DNA from 3 places in the Dactylosporangium sp. NPDC000244 genome. Region 1 is predicted to be linked to each of the others. Evidence: riboswitches for the same ligand, from Rfam matches in the RefSeq annotation. Region 1 holds a riboswitch; each other region holds the start of a gene.

Evidence for each region. Region 1 has a riboswitch for cobalamin ahead of bluB (5,6-dimethylbenzimidazole synthase). Riboswitches for the same ligand answer to the same signal wherever they lie in the genome.
Region 2: it holds a riboswitch for cobalamin, as region 1 does, so the genes downstream of both, ABT369_RS00210 (VWA domain-containing protein) here and bluB (5,6-dimethylbenzimidazole synthase) in region 1, are expected to answer to the same signal.
Region 3: it holds a riboswitch for cobalamin, as region 1 does, so the genes downstream of both, cobN (cobaltochelatase subunit CobN) here and bluB (5,6-dimethylbenzimidazole synthase) in region 1, are expected to answer to the same signal.

Annotation. Positions count from the first base shown of each region.
Region 1 covers NZ_JBEPEH010000021.1:136,859-143,842, forward strand. Annotated here, with positions in the region: gene ABT369_RS28950 (SanA/YdcF family protein) at 1-601, opposite strand, end outside; gene ABT369_RS28955 (hypothetical protein) at 751-1,254, shown strand; gene ABT369_RS28960 (hypothetical protein) at 1,295-1,714, shown strand; gene ABT369_RS28965 (TolB-like translocation protein) at 1,783-1,923, shown strand; gene bluB (5,6-dimethylbenzimidazole synthase) at 1,924-2,544, opposite strand; cobalamin riboswitch at 2,581-2,785, opposite strand; gene ABT369_RS28975 (serine hydrolase) at 2,880-4,322, shown strand; gene ABT369_RS28980 (alpha/beta fold hydrolase) at 4,396-5,262, shown strand; gene ABT369_RS28985 (TrmH family RNA methyltransferase) at 5,439-5,957, opposite strand; gene ABT369_RS28990 (CaiB/BaiF CoA transferase family protein) at 6,039-6,984, opposite strand, start outside.
Region 2 covers NZ_JBEPEH010000001.1:41,526-48,509, reverse strand. Annotated here, with positions in the region: gene ABT369_RS00220 (cobyrinic acid a,c-diamide synthase CobB) at 1-648, opposite strand, end outside; gene cobO (cob(I)yrinic acid a,c-diamide adenosyltransferase) at 642-1,244, opposite strand; gene ABT369_RS00210 (VWA domain-containing protein) at 1,249-3,297, opposite strand; cobalamin riboswitch at 3,355-3,476, opposite strand; gene ABT369_RS00205 (hypothetical protein) at 3,579-4,448, shown strand; gene ABT369_RS00200 (hypothetical protein) at 4,585-5,370, shown strand; gene ABT369_RS00195 (hypothetical protein) at 5,445-5,813, shown strand; gene ABT369_RS00190 (hypothetical protein) at 6,114-6,677, shown strand; gene ABT369_RS00185 (hypothetical protein) at 6,703-6,984, opposite strand, start outside.
Region 3 covers NZ_JBEPEH010000001.1:77,951-84,934, reverse strand. Annotated here, with positions in the region: gene ABT369_RS00370 (class I SAM-dependent methyltransferase) at 1-321, shown strand, start outside; gene cobN (cobaltochelatase subunit CobN) at 399-3,947, opposite strand; cobalamin riboswitch at 3,985-4,120, opposite strand; gene ABT369_RS00360 (ferredoxin-like domain-containing protein) at 4,157-5,212, shown strand; gene ABT369_RS00355 (precorrin-8X methylmutase) at 5,209-5,829, shown strand; gene ABT369_RS00350 (precorrin-2 C(20)-methyltransferase) at 5,826-6,984, shown strand, end outside.

The DNA of each region.
Region 1 (6,984 bases):
TCCAGATCGTGATCTGCCGGCAGCCGTCGCACCCCGACGGCACGCCCCAGGCGTCGACGCCGACGCGGCGGCAGAGGGTGACCGCACGGTACAGGTGGATGTCCTGGCTCACCAGGAGCGCCCTGGTCACGCCGTAGACGTCGTGCGCGCGGCGGCAGGTGTCGTAGGTGTCCAGGCCGTAGGGATCGACGACGACGCGGGACCGCTCGACGCCGTGCTGGGCGAGGTAGTCCCCCATCACCCGGACCTCGTTGCCCGAGCCGCCGTGCGCGTCGCCGGAGATGAGCAGCGCCTTCACCTTGCCGGCGGCGACGAGCTCGGCGGCCTTGTCGAGGCGGTTGCGCAGGAAGGTCATCGGGTCCTGGCCGCCGGGCGCGACCTGGGCCCCGAAGACGATCGCGACGTCGGCGGCCGGCGCCTGCGCGACGGCGACGAGGCGCCCGGAGGACGACGCGTGGACCCACGCGGTCGGGACCATCACCACCGCGACGAGCAGCACCGCGACGACACCGAGGCGCAGCAGCACCCGGCGCCGGCGGCGGGGCGGCCGGGCCGGCGGCGGGGCCGCGGCCTCGCCGGGTGCGGTGTCCGTGTTCGCCATGCGGGCAGCATGGCACGGCCCGGCAAGGGGCGGAACGGCCTGGAACGGGTCCGGGGAGGTCGTGGCACGAATCCTGGATCACACGCGATCGGCCCGGACCTAGCGTCAGACGTATCGATGCACCACCGACCGTTGCCGGGAGGCACACCATGAACCGTCCGAGCGTCCGCCTCTCGATGGCCGTCGCCGCGATCGCCCTCGCCGGGCTGAGCACCGCCGCCTGCTCCGGCGACGACCCGGCCGAGTCGCCGGACATGGTGCCGGCCGGCGCCACGTCCTCGCTCAAGCCGAGCCCGACGAAGCAGAGCAAGCCCAAGGGCGACACGAAGATCGTCGAGTTCAAGATCGTCCAGCAGCCGAAGTGCCCCGAGGGCACCGCCGTGTACCGTGCCGACGCCGTACCCGTGATCATCAAGTGGAAGGTCACCGGCGCCACCGGGATCGGGCTGTCGGTGGACAACCCGGACCTGCCCGGCAGCTACGGCAACTACCCCGCGAGCGGCACGGAGACGTTCACGTTCTCGTGCGGCGGCCCGGTCGGCAGCGTCGAGACGCACACGTACACGATCACCACCACCGGCGGCAAGCAGACCAAGAAGGCTCAGGTCAAGGCGTCGGCGAAGGTCATGGACACCGGCCGCGGCGGCAACTGACGCCGCGCGCCACCGCCCGGCCATGCGCGATGATGTCGCCATGGGAGTGATCTACGACTATTTCGCCGCCGACTCCGACGAGCAGGCGGCCGCGGCGCTCGACCTGCCCGGCGGCCCCGGCGGGCCGGACGGCCACGACGGCCCGGTGGTCTCGTGCCGCATCGACCCCGCAGTGCGCCTCGGCGAGCTCGCGCGGCTGTTCGCGGGCGTCGACCGCTCGTCCGGGGCGCCGATCGCGGCGACCCCGGACTTCGACCAGCTGGTGCTCCCGATCAGCCCGGACCTGCGCGCCGCTCTGGCCGCCGCGACCCCGGCCGAGCTCGACGCGGTCGCCGAGCCCTGGTCGCGCATCGAGGAGTTCGACGGCGGCTTCGCCCCGCCCGACGCGGCCGAGTTCCTGCACTCGCTCGCCGAGGTGAGCCGCGCCGGCAAGGGCCTCTACTGCTGGATCTGCATCTAGGCGTCGGGTGTCGGGTTTCGGCGGGGGTGGCGACTTGCCCGGAATTGAGCGGGTCGCGGTCGGCTAGCGTGCCGCGGATCGCGTACTGCGACCTGGACGACGACGAGGCCTGGGGGCACATCTTCACGATCAACCCCGACGGCACCGGCAACGCCCAGGTCACCTTCGGCCCGGGGACCGACGAGGCCCCCGACTGGCGCGCCGGCTGATCACCAGCGGTCCTCGTGGCGGACCTGGTGCAGCGGGGAGCGGCGGCGCCACCCGTGCCGCTCCAGGTCCGGCACCTCCATCAGCCGGCTCACCGGCCCGAGGCACAGCCACGCCACGGGCCGCACGCCGGGCGGGATGCCGAGCAGGCCGCGCAGGAAGTCCTCGCGGTAGAACGACACCCAGCCGACGCCGAGGTCCTCGGCCGTGGCCGCGAGCCACAGGTTCTGGATGGCGAGGCACACCGAGTAGAGGCCGGCGTCGGCGATCGCGTGGCGGCCCAGCACCGCGGGGCCGCCGCGCTCGGCGTCGTACGTGACCACGACCGACAGCGTCGACTCCAGTACCCCGTCGATCTTGATGCGGGCGAAGCGGGCGGCCGCCTCGGCGTCGAGGGTCGCGGCGAACACCTCGCGCTCGTGGGACACGTGCGCGTGGAAGGCCTCGTGCAGGGCCCGGTCGCGCACGACGACGAAGTCCCACGGCTGGGACAGCCCGACGCTGGGGGCGGCGTGCGCGGCGCCGAGGATCCGGTCGAGCGTGGCGTCGGGCACCGGCGCGCCCGTGAACTCGCCGCGCACGTCGCGGCGGCGGTTGATGATGTCGTACAGCTCGTGCGTCATGGCAGGCTCCCGCTGCGCTCACGCCCCGGGCGGGCCGGGGCCGTCAGTCGCGAGGCCGGTCTTCGGACTCCCGGATCGTCGCCTCACCGCCCGCCTTCCCAGCCCGTGCGGGCCAGTGGCTACGCGTGCGCGTGTGGGCGGCGGCTCCCCGGTCACCGCGGCGGGCCCGTGCCGGATTCGCACCGGCTTCCCAGATTCTCCCCGCCGTCGCCGGCGGGGCACCTCGCTTCAGTACTTGCCGCCGCGAAGGGTATCGCACCCCCGACTTTCGTCGGGGGTGGCCGCGGCGTTTCGGCAGATCCGCCCGGGCGCGCCGCTGCCTAGCGTCGGGTGGCATGAACCGCAGACTGCTCGCCCTCGCGGCCGCCGCCGTCGTGCTGTGGCCCGCCGCGCCGGCCCAGGCCGCGCCGGCCGCACCGACAACCCCGACGCCCATCGACACCTACCTGCGCCAGGCCCTCGACGGGACCGGGCTGCCCGGGCTCTCCGCCGTCGTGACGCACGGGGACGAGGTCGTGCACGCGGCCGGCTACGGCCACGACTCGACGGGGGCGCCGGTCACCGCGCGCACGCCGATGCGGGTCGCCTCGGTGACCAAGTCGTTCACGGCGACGGCGGTCATGACGCTCGTGGACGCCGGGAAGGTCGCGCTGGACGAGCCCGTCGCGGACCAGCTCCCCGAGTTCCGGATGGCCGACCCGCGCGCGGCCCGCGTCACGGTGCGCCAGCTGCTCGACCAGACCTCCGGCCTCGCCGACGGCGGCGTCGACATCCCCGCGGCCGAGTCCACCGCCAGCCCGGCCGCGTACGTGGCGGCGCTGCGGTCCGGGCACCTCGCCGCCGAGCCCGGCACCGCGTGGGCCTATTGCAACGCCAACTACGAGATCGCCGCCCGGCTCGTGGAGGTCGCCGGGGGCGTGGGCTTCGGGCAGTACGTCCGGATGCACGTCTTCGAACCGCTCGGGATGACCGGCAGCTCCGTCGGGGGCGCGGCGGCGGACGGCCACATCTCGCTCTTCGGCGCCTGGGTCGCGCGGCCGGAGCTGCGCGCGTTCGGGGCGCACGGCGGCGCGGGCGGGGTCGTCACCGACGCCGAGGACATGGGCCGGTGGCTCATCGCCCAGACCGGCCACGGCCCGCAGGTCGTCCGGCCGGAGAGCCTCGCGGCCATGCACGCGCCGTCGAAGGTGCGCGACTACGCGATGGGCTGGGGCCCGACCGACGTGGACGGCCGCGAGCTGCTCGTGCACTCGGGGAACCTGTTCACCTACACGGCCGTCGAGGCGATCGATCCCGCCACCGGCTACGGGTACGCGGTCATGACGAACAGCGCGGGCCTCTACGACGACACGTACGAGGTGCTGCGCGGCCTGGTCGCCCTGACCCACGGCGCCGAGCCGCCGGCCACGGGCGGGCAGCGGCAGCGGATCGAGCTCGTGCTCAAGGCGGCCGACCCGCGCGAGCTGATCCTCGGCGTGCGCGCGGTCGCCGGCGGCGCCGCCTACCTGTCGCCGCGCATCGCCCAGAAGGTCATGACCCGCCTCGGCGGCGACCGCCTCGCCCGCGCGGAGGCCGCCCGGCGGCGCCTGGACCGGCTGACCCCGCGCGAACGCGACGTGCTCGGCGGCGTCGGCCGGGGCCTGTCCAACCAGGAGATCGCCGCCGAGCTGCGCCTCTCCGAGGGCACGGTCAAGGCCCACGTGAGCGCGATCCTGCTGCGGCTGGGCCTGAACAACCGCGTCCAGGCCGCCATCCTGGCCTACGAGGCCGGCGGCTGAGCCGGTATCCCACGTTCGTCCGGTTCGCGCCGGACGGGCCACACGGCCGCGGCCGCCGCCCTAGGCTCGGGGCATGACGCAGACGACGCACACGCTCGCCCTGCCCGGGGTCGACCTGGTCTACGACGTCACCGGCCCGCTGCCGGCGGCGGACGGCCGGCCCCTGCTGTTCATGATCGGCCAGCCGATGGCCGCGGACGGGTTCCGCGCGCTGGCCGCGCACTTCCCGGACCGGACCGTCGTCACCTACGACCCGCGCGGCCTAGGCCGCAGCGTCCGCACCGACGGCGTGGCCACCGACTCGCCGCAGGAGCAGGCCGCCGACCTGCACCGCCTCGCCGAGGCGCTCGGCGCCGGGCCGGTCGACGTCTTCGCCAGCAGCGGCGGGGCGGTGACGGCGCTCGAGTGGGTGTCCACCCACCCCGGCGACATCGCCGTGCTGGTCGCGCACGAGCCGCCGATCAACGCGGTGCTCCCCGACGCCGAGGCCGCGAACCGGGCCCGGGCCCGCTTCAACGCCGCCTACGAGGCGAACGGCTCCGGCGCGGGCATGGCCGCGTTCATCGCCATGACCTCCTGGAAGGGCGAGTTCACCGAGGACTACTTCGCGCAGCCGGACCCCGACCCGGCGATGTTCGGGATGCCCACCGAGGACGACGGGCGCCGCGACGACCCGCTGCTGTCGAGGCGCGCGTGGGCGATCACCGACTACCGCCCGGACGCGGCCGCCCTGTCCGCGGCCCCGACGCGCATCGTGGTCGGGGTCGGCGAGGAATCGGCGGAGACGTACACGGCGCGCACGGCCGAGGGCGTGGCCGCCCTGCTGGGCCACGAGGTCACGGTGTTCCCGAGCCACCATGGCGGCTTCGTCGGGGGCGATTCCGGCTACGCGGGCAAGCCGGCGGAGTTCGCCGCGAAGCTCCGCGAGGTCCTCGGGTAGCCGGAACCGGCTCCGCGCGCACCGCGAAGCCCGGCGACGGGTCCGGCGCTGTCGACGGGTCCCTGCGGTGTCGCGGGTCCCGCGGTGTCGACGGGTCCGGCGCTGTCGACGGGTCCCCGCGGTGGCGCGGGTCCGGCGGTGTCGGCCGGCCCGTCCGCCACCGACCCGAGCGGCGGTTACAGCAGGCCGGCGAGCTTGTAGAGCACGAGCGAGCCGGCCACGGCGACGTTCAGGCTCATGCCCGTGCCGATCATCGGGATCTCGACGGCGCCGTCGAGGAGGTCCAGGGCCTCGGGCGGGATGCCCGTCGACTCGTGGCCGAGGACCATCACGGTGCGCCGGCGCGCGGCGGGCAGGTCGGCCAGGCGCACGGCCTCGTCGGCGAGCTCCACGCCCAGGATCCGCGCGCCCGCCGCGCGCTCCGCGGCCAGCCAGCGCAGCGGGTCGCCGATGCGGTGCACGCAGGCGGGCCGGCGCAGCGTGTTGCCGCGGGCGAGGGCCTCGTCGATCCACGGCAGCCGCGGCACGACGAGGCAGGCCCCGACGGCGTCGCAGGTGCGCAGGAGGGTGCCGAGGTTGACGCCGTGCATGGGCCACAGCGGCGCGGCCAGGAGATGTCCCCAGCAGCGGTGCGAGCGGGGGCGGCGGGCGGAGCGCACCTCGGAGCGGGTGCGGACGCGGATGGCGGTAGCCATGGGAGGACGTGCTTCGCGGCGCACGCGGGCCATCGACGGCGGAAGGGCCGCCCCCAGGATAGCGCGCCGGCTGTCGTCGCGTCACCGGTGCAGCGACGCGCGCACCTCCTCGTCGTGCTCGCCCAGGGCCGGGCCGGTCCAGCGGATGCGGCCGGGCGTGGCCGAGAGCCGGGGCGCCACGTTCTGCATCGGGACCGCGCCCAGGTCGGCGTCCGGCACCCGCACGATGCTCTCCCGCGCCTCGAAGTGCGGGTCGGCGAGCATGTCGCGGGCGGTGAAGACGCGGCCGGCCGGCACCGCGTGCTCCTCCAGCCGGGCCAGCACCTCTCCGGCCGGGTACTGCCGCGTCCACCCCGCGATGAGGTCGTCGAGCTCCCGCTGGCGCGCCCCGCGGGCGGCGTGGGTGGCGTACTCCTCGCAGGTGGCGAGGTCCGGGCGGCCCATGGCGGCGGCGAGGCGGCGGAACACCGTGTCCTGGTTCGCGGCGACGAGCACGAAGTCGCCGTCGGCGGTCGGGTACACGTTGGACGGCGCGACGCCGGGCAGGACGGCGCCCGAGCGCTCGCGGGTCACGCCGGCGAGGGCGTAGTCGGGGACGAGGGCCTCGGTCATGGCGAGCACGGACTCGTAGATGGACACGTCGACGACCTGGCCGAGGCCGGTGCGCCCGCGGGCGAAGAGGGCGAGGACCGTGCCCCAGGCGGCGTGCATGCCGGCCAGCATGTCGCCGATGGACAGGCCGGTGCGGCTCGGCGGGCGGTCGGGGTCGCCGACGAGATGGCGCAGGCCGCCCATCGCCTCGCCGATGGAGCCGTAGCCGGCCCGGGCCGCGTAGGGGCCGGTCTGGCCGAAGCCGCTGACCCGCACCAGGACGAGCCGCGGGTTCACGGCCGAGAGCTCGTCCCAGCCCAGGCCCAGCCGCTCCAGCGTCCCCGGCCGGAAGTTCTCCACGAGGACGTCGGCCTGGGCGATGAGCTCCAGCGCGAACGCCTTGCCCTCGGCGGACTTGAGGTCGGCGGTCACGCTG
Region 2 (6,984 bases), on a different contig from region 1:
GCTCGCGGCCACGAGCCCGGCCAGGGCCGCGACCGACGCGGCCGCCTCGGCCGACCGCTCCACCACCGGCACCAGGCCGAGGTGGCGCGACGGGGCGGCGACGGCGTCGTGGCGGCGCAGGACGCCCAGCACCGGCGTGCCGACCTCGGCGCAGGCGTCCCGCAGGATCTGCTCGTGGCGGTCCGAGCCGACGCGGTTGAGGATCGCGCCGGCGATGTGGATGCCGTCGCCGAACGAGCGGAAGCCGTGGATGAGCGCGGCCACCGAGCGCGCCTGCGCGGTCGCGTCGACGACGAGGACGACGGGCGCGGCGAGCAGCCGGGCCACGTGCGCGGTGGAGCCGAACTCGCCGGCCCCGGTGCGCCCGTCGTAGAGGCCCATGACGCCCTCGACCACGGCCAGGTCCGAGCCGGCCGAGCCGTGCGCGAACAGCGGCCCGACGAGCTCCTCGCCGACGAGCACCGGGTCGAGGTTGCGGCCCGGGCGGCCGGCGGCGAGGGCGTGGTAGCCGGGGTCGATGTAGTCCGGCCCCACCTTGAACGGCGCCACGCGCTCGCCCCGCGCGGCGAACGCCGCCAGCAGGCCGGTCGCGACGGTGGTCTTGCCGTGGCCGGAGGCCGGTGCCGCGATGACGAGCCGCGCTACCACTCGATGCCCTGCTGGCCTTTTCGCCCGGCGTCCATCGGGTGCTTGACCTTCGTCATGTCGGTCACCAGGTCGGCCAGCTCGACCAGGTCGGGGTGCGCGTCGCGGCCGGTGACGACCACGTGCTGGTTGCCGGGCCGCTCGCGCAGGGTCTCCACGACGTCGGCGATGTCGACCCAGCCCCACTTGATCGGGTACGTGAACTCGTCGAGGACGTAGAAGCGGTACGCCTCCGCGGCCAGGTCGCGCTTGATCTGGGCCCAGCCCTCGGCCGCCTCGACGGCGTGGTCGCGCTCGGTGCCGGGCCGCTGGATCCACGACCAGCCCTCGCCCATCTTGTGCCACACCACGCTGCCACCCTGGCCGGTCTCGCCGAGCGCGCGCAGGGCGGTCTCCTCGCCGACCTTCCACTTCGGGCTCTTCACGAACTGGAACACGGCGATGGGCCAGCCGGCGCTCCACGCGCGCAGGGCCATGCCGAACGCGGCGGTGGACTTGCCCTTGCCCTGCCCGGTGTGCACGGCGAGCACGTGCTGGCGGCGGCGCTGGCGGGTGGTGAGCCCGTCGTCGGGCACGTTCTCTACTTTGCCCTGCGGCATCTGTCTAGGCTCCCAGGCTCGCGAGTGGAATGCAGGAGGCGTCCAGGGCCGAGGCCAGGCGGCGGGCGAGGCCGAGGCGGATCGGGCCCTGCTCGCAGTCGACCACGACCGCGGGGACGCCGTGCAGCAGCGGTACGACGCTGAGCGGGTCCGGCCCGCTGGTCGAGCGCCCGTCGGTGACGACCACGAGCAGCGGGCGGCGGCGGGCGTCACGGCGGCGCTCGCCGTGCAGGGTGCGGGCGGCCTGGCGCAGCCCGGCGGCCAGCGGCGTGCGGCCCCCGGTGCGCAGCTCGGCCAGGCGCACCACGCCGACCTCGTGGCTCGCGGTCGGCTCGAGCACCAGCGTGGCGTCGTGGCCGCGGAAGGAGACCATCCCGACCTTGTCCCGGCGCTGGTACGCGTCCCGCAGCAACGACAGGATCGCCGTCTTCACCACGCTCATCCGCTGCCGGGCGGCCATGGAGCCGGACGCGTCGACGACGAACAGCACCAGGTTCGCCTCGCGGCCGACCTTGACCGCCTCGCGCACGTCGCGGGCCTCGGCGCGGCTCGACCCGCGCAGCGCGGCGGCGCGGATGGTGCCGGGCACGTGGATGCTCGTGAGCTTGCCGCCGAGCGGGGCGCGGGAGCGCACCACGCGGCCGTGGCGGGACAGGGCGGGCGAGCGGCGGCCGGCGTGGGCGCCCGCCTCGCGGTTCGCCCGGCCCGCGATGCTGAGCAGCTTCGGCTTGTACGGCACCCCGGCGAACGCCAGCTGCCCCGGCGCCCCGACGCTGTCCCCCGCCGCGTCCCCCGCCTCCGATGCATCCGATTCGCCCCGCGAATCGGATGTATCGGTAACGGAACCATCATTCGGCTCGACGGGCGGCCGCTGCTCGGGCGCGACCGGCGGCGGCGGACCCCCGGCTCGCTCCGACCCCGGCGACTCGCCGGGCCCGTCCGGCGAGTCGGACATTTCCGAAATATCCGTCGGGCTCGGCGGAACCGGGTCATCGTCCGGGGGCGGCCCGCCATCGCCGGGCGGCGGGTCCTCGTCCGGCCCGGCCTCCTGCTCGAGCACCTCTTCGAGGCGGTCGCGGTCGGCCCCCGGCGGGTCGAGCGGGTCCCGCCGGCGCCGGTGCGGCAGCGCCAGCCGGGCCGCGTCGCGCACGTCCGCCTTCGTGACCACGGTCCGCCCGTGCCAGGCCGCGAGCGCGACCGCCGTGCGGGCCACCACGATGTCGGCCCGGAGGCCGTCGACGCGGTACGCCAGGCAGATCCGCGCGATCCGGTCGAGCTCCGCATCGGGCAGGGCCACCGCCCCGAGCCGGGCCCGGGCGCTCACGATCCGCGCGGCCAGGGCGGCGTCCTCGGCCACGTAGCGCTCGGCGAACGACGCGGGATCGGCCTCGTACGCCAGCCGCCGCCGCACGACCTCGGCCCGCGGCGGGGCCTCCTGGGGCGCCGCGACCCCGACGACGAGCCCGAAGCGGTCCACGAGCTGCGGCCGGGGCTCGCCCTCCTCGGGGTTCATGGTGCCCACGAGCAGGAAGCGGGCCGCGTGCTTGACCGAGACGCCGTCGCGCTCGACGTGCGCGCGGCCCATGGCGGCGGCGTCGAGCAGCAGGTCGACGAGGTGGTCGGGCAGCAGGTTGACCTCGTCGACGTAGAGGACCCCGCGGTTCGCGGCGGCGAGCAGGCCCGGCTCGTAGGCCTTGACCCCGTCGCCGAGGGCCCGCTGCAGGTCCAGCGTGCCGACGACACGGTCCTCGGTGGCCCCCACGGGCAGCTCGACCAGGGCGGACCGGCGGTGGTGGGTGCCCGCCCCGGGAATGTGCGGGCCGTCGGGGCACTCGGGGTCGGGCGCGGCCGGGTCGCAGGCGAAGCGGCAGCCGGCGACGACCTCGACCTCGGGCAGCAGCGCGGCCAGTGCCCGCACGACGGTGGACTTGGCGGTGCCCTTCTCCCCCCGGACGAGCACCCCGCCGATGGCCGGCGAGACCGCCGTGAGCAGCAGGGCGAGGCGCAGATCGGCCAGGCCGACAACGGCCGAGAACGGATACGGCGGGGTCACGGGCACTCTTCCCTTCGGCGGGTCCGCGCCCGCGAGGCGGCTGTTGCGAGCGGCCGGAGTCTCCTGACTGCCGGATCCGCGCCGCCCCTCGACCGCCCCGGCCGTCGCCGGCCGTGGGTGCTGAGGTGCGACTCCCCGGTCACAGTGGCGGGACCGTCCCGGACTCGCACCGGGTTCCTCCGCATACCGCTCGCCCGCCATCGTGTCCCACGGGCGACCGGCACGTCAACGTGGCGCGGTGTGACCCTCACGATCCGCACCCGCCGGCCGATGGGACGGGCATGCGGCGCGTCCCGGATTCGGCCGCGCAGACCCTGCTGTGCGTGCTCCTCGTGGCGATCGCGCTGATCGCCGCCACGCCGCCGCGGCTGCCGGGGCTGGCCCCGGAGACCTCGGTGGCGCCGCCGGGCACGCGGGCGATGTGGCTGTGGGAGCACGACGACCCCGGGCCGGTCGTGGACTGGGCCGCGGCCAACGGGGTGCGAGCGCTGTTCGCGTACTACGACCCGCGCACCGACGACACCGCGCGGCTGCGGCGCCTGCGGGAGCTGTGCGACGCGGCCGGCATCGTGCTCGACGCGCTCGGCGGGGAGCCCGGCTGGACGACCGACCACGCCACCGCGCTGGCCTGGGCCGAGGGCGCCGCGGCCACGGGCCTGTTCCACGGGCTGCACCTGGACGTCGAGCCCTACCTGCTGCCCTCCTGGGGCCAGGACCAGGCATCACTGGTACCGAATTATCTGTCTTTGCTGGAAAAGACGGCCGCGGCCACGGACCTGCCGCTCGAGGCCGACGTGCCGTTCTGGCTGCCGACCGTGACGCTCGCCGGCGGGGCGAACCTGGCCGACGCCGTGCTCGCCCGCGTCTCCGGCGTCACGGTGATGAGCTACCGCAACACCGCCACCGGCGCCAACTCGATGGTCGGGGTCGCCGACGACCTGCTGCGGCGGGCCGGCCGGGTCGCCAAGCCGGCGCGCCTGGGCGCGGAGACGCAGGCCCTGGGCGACTGCGCCTACTGCAGCTTCCACGGCGCCACCGCCGGCCAGCTGCACAAGACCCTGGCCGCGGTCGACTCCGCGGCCCAGCGGTACCCGGCGTTCGCGGGCATCGCGGTGCACCAGTACGAGTCCTGGGTCGCCCTGAGTGGTTAGGAGACCTGAGCGGCTCGGAGACCCGAACCCGAATCGACCCCAGCCGAACCGGAGGTGAACCACGACCTGCCTCAACCCGCCCCGCCCGCCGCCGATCAGCCGGTCGACAGCAGTCATCCTGGGAAGGACCCCTCCGATGCGCCGTACCGCCTCCATCGCCCTCGCCTGCGCCGCCGGCGCGGCCGCCATGCTCCCCGCGGCGACCCCGGCCTCCGCGGCGACGCCGGACTTCGGGCTGGTGGTGCCGGTGCTCGCGCCGATGCTGCCGGGCCAGACGGGCTGGGTGGGCACCATGTGGGCCGCCACCAGCGACATCTGCGACGTGAAGGTGACCGCGAGCGGCACCGGGGTCACGGTGAAGTACCCGGCCAACACCGCGACCTACTCGTCGCTGTCGAAGGGCGACTCGCTGGCCAAGGGCCACGTGGACTACGCCGCGTTCAACGTCTCGCTCTCCTCCAACAGCCTGCTCGCGCTGGTCCCGCTCAAGCTCGACTACTCCTACACCACGAAGGCCGACGGGGCGACGTCCTGCACCGGCACCCCGCGCTCCGGCTCGATCACCGCCACGCTCCCGGTCGTCTCGGTCACCGGCGACGCCGTGGTGCAGAAGACGACCCTCGTGACCGTGCCCAAGGCGACCCCGGTCTGGTCGCAGCTGGTCTTCCAGTCCCGCAAGGCCGGCGTCGACAACCTGCAGATCACGGTCGCGGGCGCGCCGAGCGGCCTGGCCGTGTCCTACCCGGCCGGCCGCGCCTACACCGCCCTGAACAAGGGCACCGGCCTGGCCGTCGGCACCGACGACTTCGCCGCCGTCAAGTTCGACGCCACCAACGTGGCCGCCGGCACCTACAAGCTCACCGTCAAGCTCTCCTACGGCAGCACGACCGACTCGAACGACCTGACGCTCGTCGTCGTCTGACGGCCCGGGCCGACCGGCTTCTCCCGCGGCGCCGGCCGGCCCTCCGCTTTTTCCACAGAGAGGTGGGAACTCTGGTGATCCGCTCCCGTGCCCTGCTCGCCGTGGCCGCCCTGGCCCTCACGGCGGGCCTTTGCGCGTGTGGCAAGTCCGGGAACTCGACCAAGACGGAGATGCAGGCGCCGAAGCCGTCGCCGTCGGCCTCGCTGACCCAGGACCGCCGCGAGACCATCTTCCTCGACGCGACCGCCCAGCACCTCTGCTCGGTGCAGTCGCAGGTCTACACCGACCCGGCGGCGATGGCCTCGGCGTACGCGTCCCGCCCCATCTACACGGACCTCACCGCGGCGCAGGTCGACGCGTTCCAGCAGCAGGTCGTCAGCGACCCCGCCTTCGCCGACCGGCTGACCCAGCGCATCCAGGCCACCTGCGGCACGGCCAAGTAGGCCCCGGACACACGAGAAGCCCCGCGACACGAGGGGGGAGGAGTGTCGCGGGGCCGGCTCATATATGTATGAATATCGAGAGCGTGTTCTCGAGGTAAGTGGTGCGAGGACCCCGTCGCCGCGGTCCCTTCGGTGTTGCTGCGGTAAGCATGCGGGGCGCCACTTGGCGGCGACTTGGCGCGCACTTGCGCCGATGTGTCACGCACGCGACAGGTCCGCGCGCATCGACCGGGTCACGTATGTTGCCTGCCGTGAGCCGCGACGAACTTCGACCTCGACTCGCTCGCGCCCGAGCCGGTGGTGCCGGCCGACCCGCGCCGGGCGGCGATGTGGGCCGCGGGGATCGCGGGCTGCGCGGTGCTGGTGCTGTTTCTGCTGCTCACGAGCGATCTGGTGTTCGGGCGGACGGTCGGGCTCGCGGCCCCGGCCGGGATCGGGGACTGGGCGGCCAACCCGGCGCTCGCCGCCACGCTGGCCGAGGGAGTGCTCGGCGACCAGGAGGCGCTCGGGGCGCGGCCGTTCAGCGCGGCGTACCTCAGCGCCGACGGGCGGCCCCTGCTGGTCTGGGGCGGCACCGGCCGGGCGGTCCAGCGGGCCGACGACGCGGCGCTGCTGCGCACCCTGCGCGAACGGACGCTGCGGTTCGTGCCGGACTCCGGCGGCGGGACGACGGCCGACGCCGACCCGGGACCGAACCGCGGCCGGGCCACGTGCACGGACACGCGGCGCGACGGGTTCGGGTACGTGGTGTGCGCCTGGACCTTCGGCGCGGCCGCCCTGGGCGTGCTCGTGGTCGACGGGCCCGACGCCGACCCGGCCGCGACGCTGCGCCGGGTCCTGGACGCCGTCGTCGTGATGCGCTGAGGCCGGGTCTTCTGGTGCCGGCCGGCTAGAGCATCGCCTCGAGGGCCAGGCGCTCCGCGGCGGCCGCGCGGACCTCCGGGGTCTCGATCGGGTCGTCGCGCAGGTAGGCGAGGCGCCGTTCGAGCTTCTCGTCGAGCGGGACGCGGCGCACGGCGATGAGGCGCACGTCGGCCTGGCAGTCCCACAGGCCCTCGGTCAGCGCGCCCGCGCACGCGTCCGGCTCCAGCTCCAGCCGGGCGCGCAGGTAGGCGGCGCGCTCGTACGAGTGCGGACTGAACCACAGCGAGCGGACGCGGGGCAGCGCCTG
Region 3 (6,984 bases), on a different contig from region 1:
ACCGGGGACGCCTTGCGCGAACACATCCCGGTGCCGGGCCGGTTCTCGTTCGGCGGCGAGGCGTACCGCCCCCTCGCCGACCGGGCCGCCGAGGGCATGCGGACGGCGGGCGGGTTCGGCGAGCCGGAGCCGTGGACGTTCCCGTGGCGGCGCGACTACACCCGCGACGAATGGCTCGAGCAGGTCTCCACCTCCGGCGGCGTGAACCGGCTCCCGGCCGAGACCCTCGCCGGCGTCCTGGCAAAGGTGGGCCGGGCGATCCCCGACGCGTTCCCGGTCGTCTACAGCACCGTCGCGGTCGCGGCCCGCCGAAGCAGCTAGCGGTCGCGGCCCGCCGAAGCAGCTAGCGGTCGCGGCCCGCCGAAGCAGCTAACGGTCGCGGCCCCGGCGAGGCTGGGCTACACGTCCTCGAGGTCGCCCTCCGTCTGGAGGTACACCTCGCGCAGACCGTCCAGAGTGGACTGCTCGGGGTGCTCCCACAGGCCCCGGTCGGCCGCCTCCAGCAGCCGCTCGGCGATCCCGTGCAGCGCCCAGGGGTTCGACTCGGTCAGGAACTTGTGGTTGTCCGGGTCGAACACGTAGGACTCGGCCAGCTTCTCGTACATCCAGTCGGCCACGACCCCGGCGGTGGCGTCGAAGCCGAAGAGGTAGTCGACGGTGGCCGCGAGCTCGAACGCGCCCTTGTAGCCGTGCCGGCGCATCGCCGCGAGCCAGCGCGGGTTGACGACCCGGGCCCGGAACACCCGCGCGGTCTCCTCGCTCAGCGTCCGGGTGCGCACGGCGTCCGGGTTCGTGCTGTCGCCGACGTACGCCGCGGGCGCCTTCCCGGTGAGGGCGCGCACGGTCGCCACCATGCCGCCGTGGTACTGGAAGTAGTCGTCCGAGTCCGCGATGTCGTGCTCGCGCGTGTCGGTGTTCTTGACCGCGACGCTGATCCGCTTGTACGCGCCCTCCATGTCGGCCCGCGCCTCGATCCCGTCGACGCCGCGGCCGTACGCGTAGCCGCCCCAGACCGCGTAGACCTCGGCGAGGTCGCGGTCGTCGCGCCAGTTCCGGCTGTCGATGAGCGGGAGGATGCCGGCCCCGTAGGCGCCCGGCTTGGAGCCGAACACGCGCAGCGAGGCCCGGCGCGCGTCGCCGTGCTCGGCGACGTCGGCCTCGATGTGCGCCTTGACGAAGTTCTCCTCCGGCGACTCCCCCGGGGCCGAGGCCGCGAGCTGGACGGCGTCGTCGAGCAGGGCGACCACGTGCGGGAAGGCGTCGCGGAAGAAGCCGGAGATGCGCATGGTCACGTCGATGCGCGGGCGGCCCAGCTCGGCGAGGTCGATCAGCTCCAGGCGGGTGACCCGGCGCGAGGCCTCGTCCCAGACCGGGCGTACCCCGAGCAGCGCCAGGGCCTCGGCGATGTCGTCGCCGGCGGTGCGCATGGCGCTGGTGCCCCACATCGACAGCCCGACGGAGCGGGGCCAGTCGCCGTGGTCGGCCCGGTACCGCGTGAGCAGCGAATCGGCCATCGCCTGCCCGGTCTCCCAGGCCAGTCGCGAGGGGACGGCCTTGGGGTCCACGGAGTAGAAGTTGCGCCCGGTCGGCAGCACGTTGATGAGCCCGCGCAGCGGGGACCCGCTCGGCCCGGCGGGCACGTAGCCGCCGTCGAGCGCGTGCAGCACCATCGTCAGCTCGTCGGTGGTGCGGGCCAGGCGCGGCACGATCTCCTCGGCAGCGAAGCGCAGGACACGTACGACATCCGGATTGTCGGAAATATCCGACAAATCGGAGACAGCCCAATCGCGAGCTTCCATCGCCGCGACAAGCGCGCGGGCGCGCGACTCGACGTCGTCGACCGCAGCCCGATCCACAGTGGACTCATCGTGCCCCAGTGCCTCGCGCAGGCCGGGCAGGGCCGCCACCTGGCCGCCCCACATCTGGCGGGCCCGCAGCATCGCCAGCACCAGGTCGATCCGCGCCTCGCCGGAGGGGGCCTGGCCGAGCACGTGCAGGCCGTCGCGGATCTGCACGTCCTTGACCTCGCACAGCCAGCCGTCGACGTGCAGCAGGAAGTCGTCGAACTCGGCGTCGTGCGGCCGGTCGTCCAGGCCCAGGTCGTGGTCGAGCTTCGCGGCCTGGATGAGCGTCCAGATCTGGGCCCGGATCGCCGGCAGCTTGGCCGGGTCGAGCGCGGCGATGTTCGCGTGCTCGTCGAGCAGCTGTTCGAGGCGGGCGATGTCGCCGTAGGTGTCCGCCCGGGCCATCGGCGGCACCAGGTGGTCGACGAGCGTGGCATGGGCGCGGCGCTTGGCCTGGGTGCCCTCGCCGGGGTCGTTGACGAGGAACGGGTAGATGAGCGGCAGGTTGCCCAGGGCCGCGTCCGCGCCGCAGCCGGCCGACAGCCCGACCGTCTTGCCCGGCAGCCACTCGAGGTTGCCGTGCTTGCCGACGTGCACGACGGCGTGGGCGCCGAAGGAGTCGGCGAGCCAGCGGTAGGCGGCGAGATAGTGGTGCGACGGCGGCAGGTCCGGGTCGTGGTAGATGGCCACCGGGTTCTCGCCGAACCCGCGCGGCGGCTGCACCATCACCACGACGTTGCCCCGCCGCAGCGCGGCGAGCACGATGTCGCCGTTGTCCGGGTCCACGAACAGCTCGCCCGGGGCCGGGCCCCAGTGCTGCTCCATCCCGGCGCGCAGGTCCTCCGGCAGCGTCTCGAAGAACGCCCGGTAGCGCTCGGCCGGAATCCGCACCGGGTTGCCGCGCAGTTGCTCCTCGGTGAGCCAGTTGACGTCCTGGCCGCCGGCCGCGATGAGCTCGTGGATGAGCGCGTCGCCGTCGGACGGGAAGCCCTCGCCGAGGTCGTAGCCGCGCTCGGCCAGCGCGGCCAGCAGCCGCACGACGCTCGCGGGCGTGTCGAGGCCGACGGCGTTGCCGATCCGCGAGTGCTTCGTCGGGTACGCGCTGAGCATCACCACGATCCGCTTGTCCGCGTTCGCCAGGCCCCGCAGGCGCGCGTGGGCCGCGGCGATCCCCGCCACCCGGCCCGCCCGCTCGGGATCGGCGACGTAGACGGTGAGGCCGTCCTCGTCGATCTCCTTGAACGAGAACGGCACCGTGATGAGCCGCCCGTCGAACTCCGGGATGGCGACCTGGGTCGCGGTGTCCAGCGGCGAGAGCCCGTCGTCGTTACCGTCCCACGTCTCGCGGCTGCTGGTCAGGCACAGGCCCTGCAGGATCGGCACGTCCAGGGCGGCGAGCGCGCCCACGTCCCAGGCCTCGTCCTCGCCGCCGGCCTGCGCGTCGGCCGGGCGGGTGCCGCCGGCCGCGAGCACGGTCACGATGAGCGCGTCGGCCCGGCCCAGGGTGCCGAGCAGCTCGGGCGGGGCGGTGCGCAGGGAGGCGGCGAAGACCGGCAGGGGCCGTACACCTTCCGCCTCCAGCGCGGCGCAGAGGCCCTCGACGAACGCGGTGTTCCCGGCGACGTGGTGGGCCCGGTAGTAGATGACGGCGACCGTCGGCCCGTCCACCGGCGCGGCCTCGCGGTCCAGCACGCCCCACGCGGGGGTCTCGACCGGGGCGGCGAAGCCGTGGCCGGTGAGCAGGACGGTGTCGCAGAGGAAGCGGTGCAGCTCGGCGAGGTTGGCGGCGCCGCCGAAGGCCAGGTAGGCGTGGGCCTGCGCGGCGAGGCCGGCCGGGACCGTGGAGTGGCTCATGAGCTCGGCGTCGGGGGCCTGTTCGCCGCCGAGGACGACCACCGGGAGCCCGGTCGCCAGGAGCGCGTCGAAGCCCTCCTGCCAGTCGCGGTACCCCCCGAGGAACCGCACCACGACCAGCTCCGCGCCCTCGGCGAGCCCCGGCAGGTCCTCGACCGCCGTGCGCGAGGGGTTGGCCAGGCGCCACGCGGCACCACTGGCCCGGGCGCTGAGCAGGTCGGTGTCGGACGTCGACAACAGCAGGATCACGCCGGGTCCTCCCTCGGGGTCCGCGCCCCAAGACGGTGGGATGGGTCCGGCGGCGGAGAGTATCCTGGCTTGCCGGAAATCGTCTCTCCGGTTCACAGTGGCGGGACCGTCCCGGATTCGCACCGGGTTCCTCCACGTCGCCGTTGCACAGCGCCGTCAACTCTTCAGGACGAGCGTGTGTGCCGTCAAGCGCAGGTAGTATCCGCCGCGTGCAGGCTCCCAGCGGACGCGACGCCCCCGACCGGTGCCCCGGCGCCGTGCAGGTCCACGCGGCCGCCGACGGCGGGCTGGCGCGCGTCCGGCTGCCCGGCGGGCGGCTCACCGCCGCGGGGCTGACGGTCCTGCGCACCGCCGCGGCCGAGCTCGGCGATCCGGCGCTGGAGCTCACCTCGCGCGGAAACGTGCAGGTCAGGGCGTTGAGGCCGGGGGCCGAGCACGAGCTCGCGGCCCGGCTCACCGACGCCGGGCTGCTGCCGTCGGCCACCCACGAGCGGGTCCGCAACATCGTCGCCAGCCCGCTGAGCGCGGCCGTGCGCCCCCTGGTCGCGGCGTTCGACGCGCTGCTGTGCGCCACGCCGGCCCTCGCGGGGCTGCCGGGCCGGTTCCTGGCCACCGTCGACGACGGCCGCGGGGACGTGACGCCGCTGCTCGGCGACGTGGGCCTGCACGGTTCCCGGCTGACCCTGGCCGGTCGCCCCACCGCGCGGCACGGCGGCCCTGAGCTGCTCGTTTGCGCCGCCGAGGCGTTCCTGGCCGAGCGCGCCGCGCAGGCCTCGAGGGCGTGGCGGCTGGCCGAGCTGGACGACGGCCCGGCGCGCGTCGCCGCGCGGCTGGGCACCACCGTCTCGGACATTCCGCTCACCCGGCTGGACCCGCCCGAGCCCGGCATCCATGGCTCGTCCGCCGTGCTCGCCGTGCCGCTCGGACTGCTCACGCCGGCCCAGTCCGCGGCGCTGGCCGGAGAGATCATCGTCACGCCATGGCGCACCGTGGTCGTGCCCACATCGACGATGCCGCAAGCTGTGGCGTCCGGGCTCGTCGCGGACCCGGCCTCGCCGTGGGCCGGGGTGACGGCGTGCGCGGGCCGGCCGGGGTGTGCCAAGGCGCTCGCCGACGTTCGCGCGGACGCCCGGGCCTCGGTGCTCGCGGGCTCCTCGGAGCCGGCGCACTGGGTGGGCTGCGAGCGGCGCTGTGGCGCACCGAAGGGAAGGCACGTGGAGATGTTGGCGACGGCGTCCGGCTACCAGCGCAGCGTGCGCGGATGAGCGACTACATCCGCGACGGCGCCGAGATCTACCGGCGCTCGTTCGCGACCATCCGGGCCGAGGCCGACCTGTCCGGGCTGCCGGCCGACGTCGCCCAGGTGACGGTCCGCATGATCCACGCCTGCGGCATGGTCGACCTCCCCGCCGACGTCGGCTACTCCCCCGGCGTGGTCGCGGCCGCGCGCGCCGCGCTGCGGTCGGGCGCGCCGATCCTGTGCGACGCCGAGATGGTCGCGTCGGGGGTGACCCGGGCGCGGCTGCCCCGCGACAACGAGGTCGTGTGCACGCTGCGCGATCCGGCGGTACCGGCGCTGGCCTCGACCCTGGGCAACACGCGCAGCGCGGCCGCGCTCGAACTGTGGCGGGGCCGCATCGACGGCGCCGTCGTGGCCGTCGGCAACGCGCCCACCGCCCTGTTCCGGCTGCTGGAGATGGTCGCTGAGGGGGCCGGCACGCCCGCCGCGGTGATCGGCATCCCGGTCGGGTTCATCGGCGCCGCCGAGTCGAAGGCGGCCCTGGCCGAGTCCGGCCTCGAGCACCTCGTGGTGCACGGCCGCCGGGGCGGCAGCGCGATGACGGCCGCCGCCGTCAACGCCATCGCGAGCGAGAAGGAATGATCACGGTGGAGACTGGGCGGCTGTACGGGGTGGGCCTCGGCCCCGGCGACCCGGAGCTGATGACGGTCAAGGCGGCCCGGCTCGTCGCGGCCGCGCCCGTCGTCGCCTATCACAGCGCCCGCCACGGCCGCAGCATCGCCCGCGCGATCGCCGCGCCCTACCTGCGCCCGGAGCAGGTCGAGGAGGCCCTGGTCTACCCGGTGACGACCGAGGACACGCCCGACTACCGGGGCGTGATCGAGGAGCACTACGACGCGTGGGCGGCGCGGCTGGCCGTCCACCTCGACGCCGGCCGGGACGTGGTCGTGCTGTGCGAGGGTGACCCGCTGTTCTACGGCTCCTACATGCACATGCACAAGCGGCTGTCGCAGCGGTACCGCACCGAGGTCGTCCCCGGCGTGACGTCCGTGGCCGGCGCCTCCGCGGTGCTGGGCCGCCCGCTGGTCGAGCGGGACGAGGTGCTGACCGTGCTGCCCGGCACCCTGCCCGCCGACGCGCTCGCCGAGCGCCTCGCCGCGACCGACTCGGCCGCGGTGATGAAGCTGGGCCGCACCTTCGGCAAGGTCCGCGACGCGCTCGAGCGGGCGGGCCGGCTGGACGAGGCCTGGTACGTCGAGCGCGCCACCACCGCCGGCGAGCGCGTCGCCCCGCTGGCCGAGGTGGACCCGGCGACGGTGCCGTACTTCTCGATCGCCCTGCTGCCGTCCCGCGTCCACGACGAGACCGCCGCGGCACTGGCCGAGCGGCCCGCACCGGGGTCCGCGGGCGAGGTGGTGGTGGTCGGCCTCGGCCCGGCCGGCCGCGACTGGCTCACGCCGCAGGCCCAGGCCGCGCTCGCCGCCGCGGACGATCTCGTGGGGTATGGGCCGTACCTGGCCCGGGTCCCCGGCAACCCCCGCCAGCGCCGGCACGCCTCCGACAACCGGGTCGAGGCCGAGCGCGCCGAGTTCGCCCTGGCCCTGGCCAAGGAGGGGCGCCGGGTCGCGGTCGTCTCCTCCGGCGACCCGGGCGTCTTCGCGATGGCCGCCGCGGTGCTGGAGGTCGCGGCCGAGCCGCGCTGGAAGGACGTCCCCGTCCGGGTCCTGCCGGGCCTGACCGCGGCCCAGGCCGTGGCCAGCCGCGCCGGCGCCCCGCTGGGCCACGACTTCTGCGTGC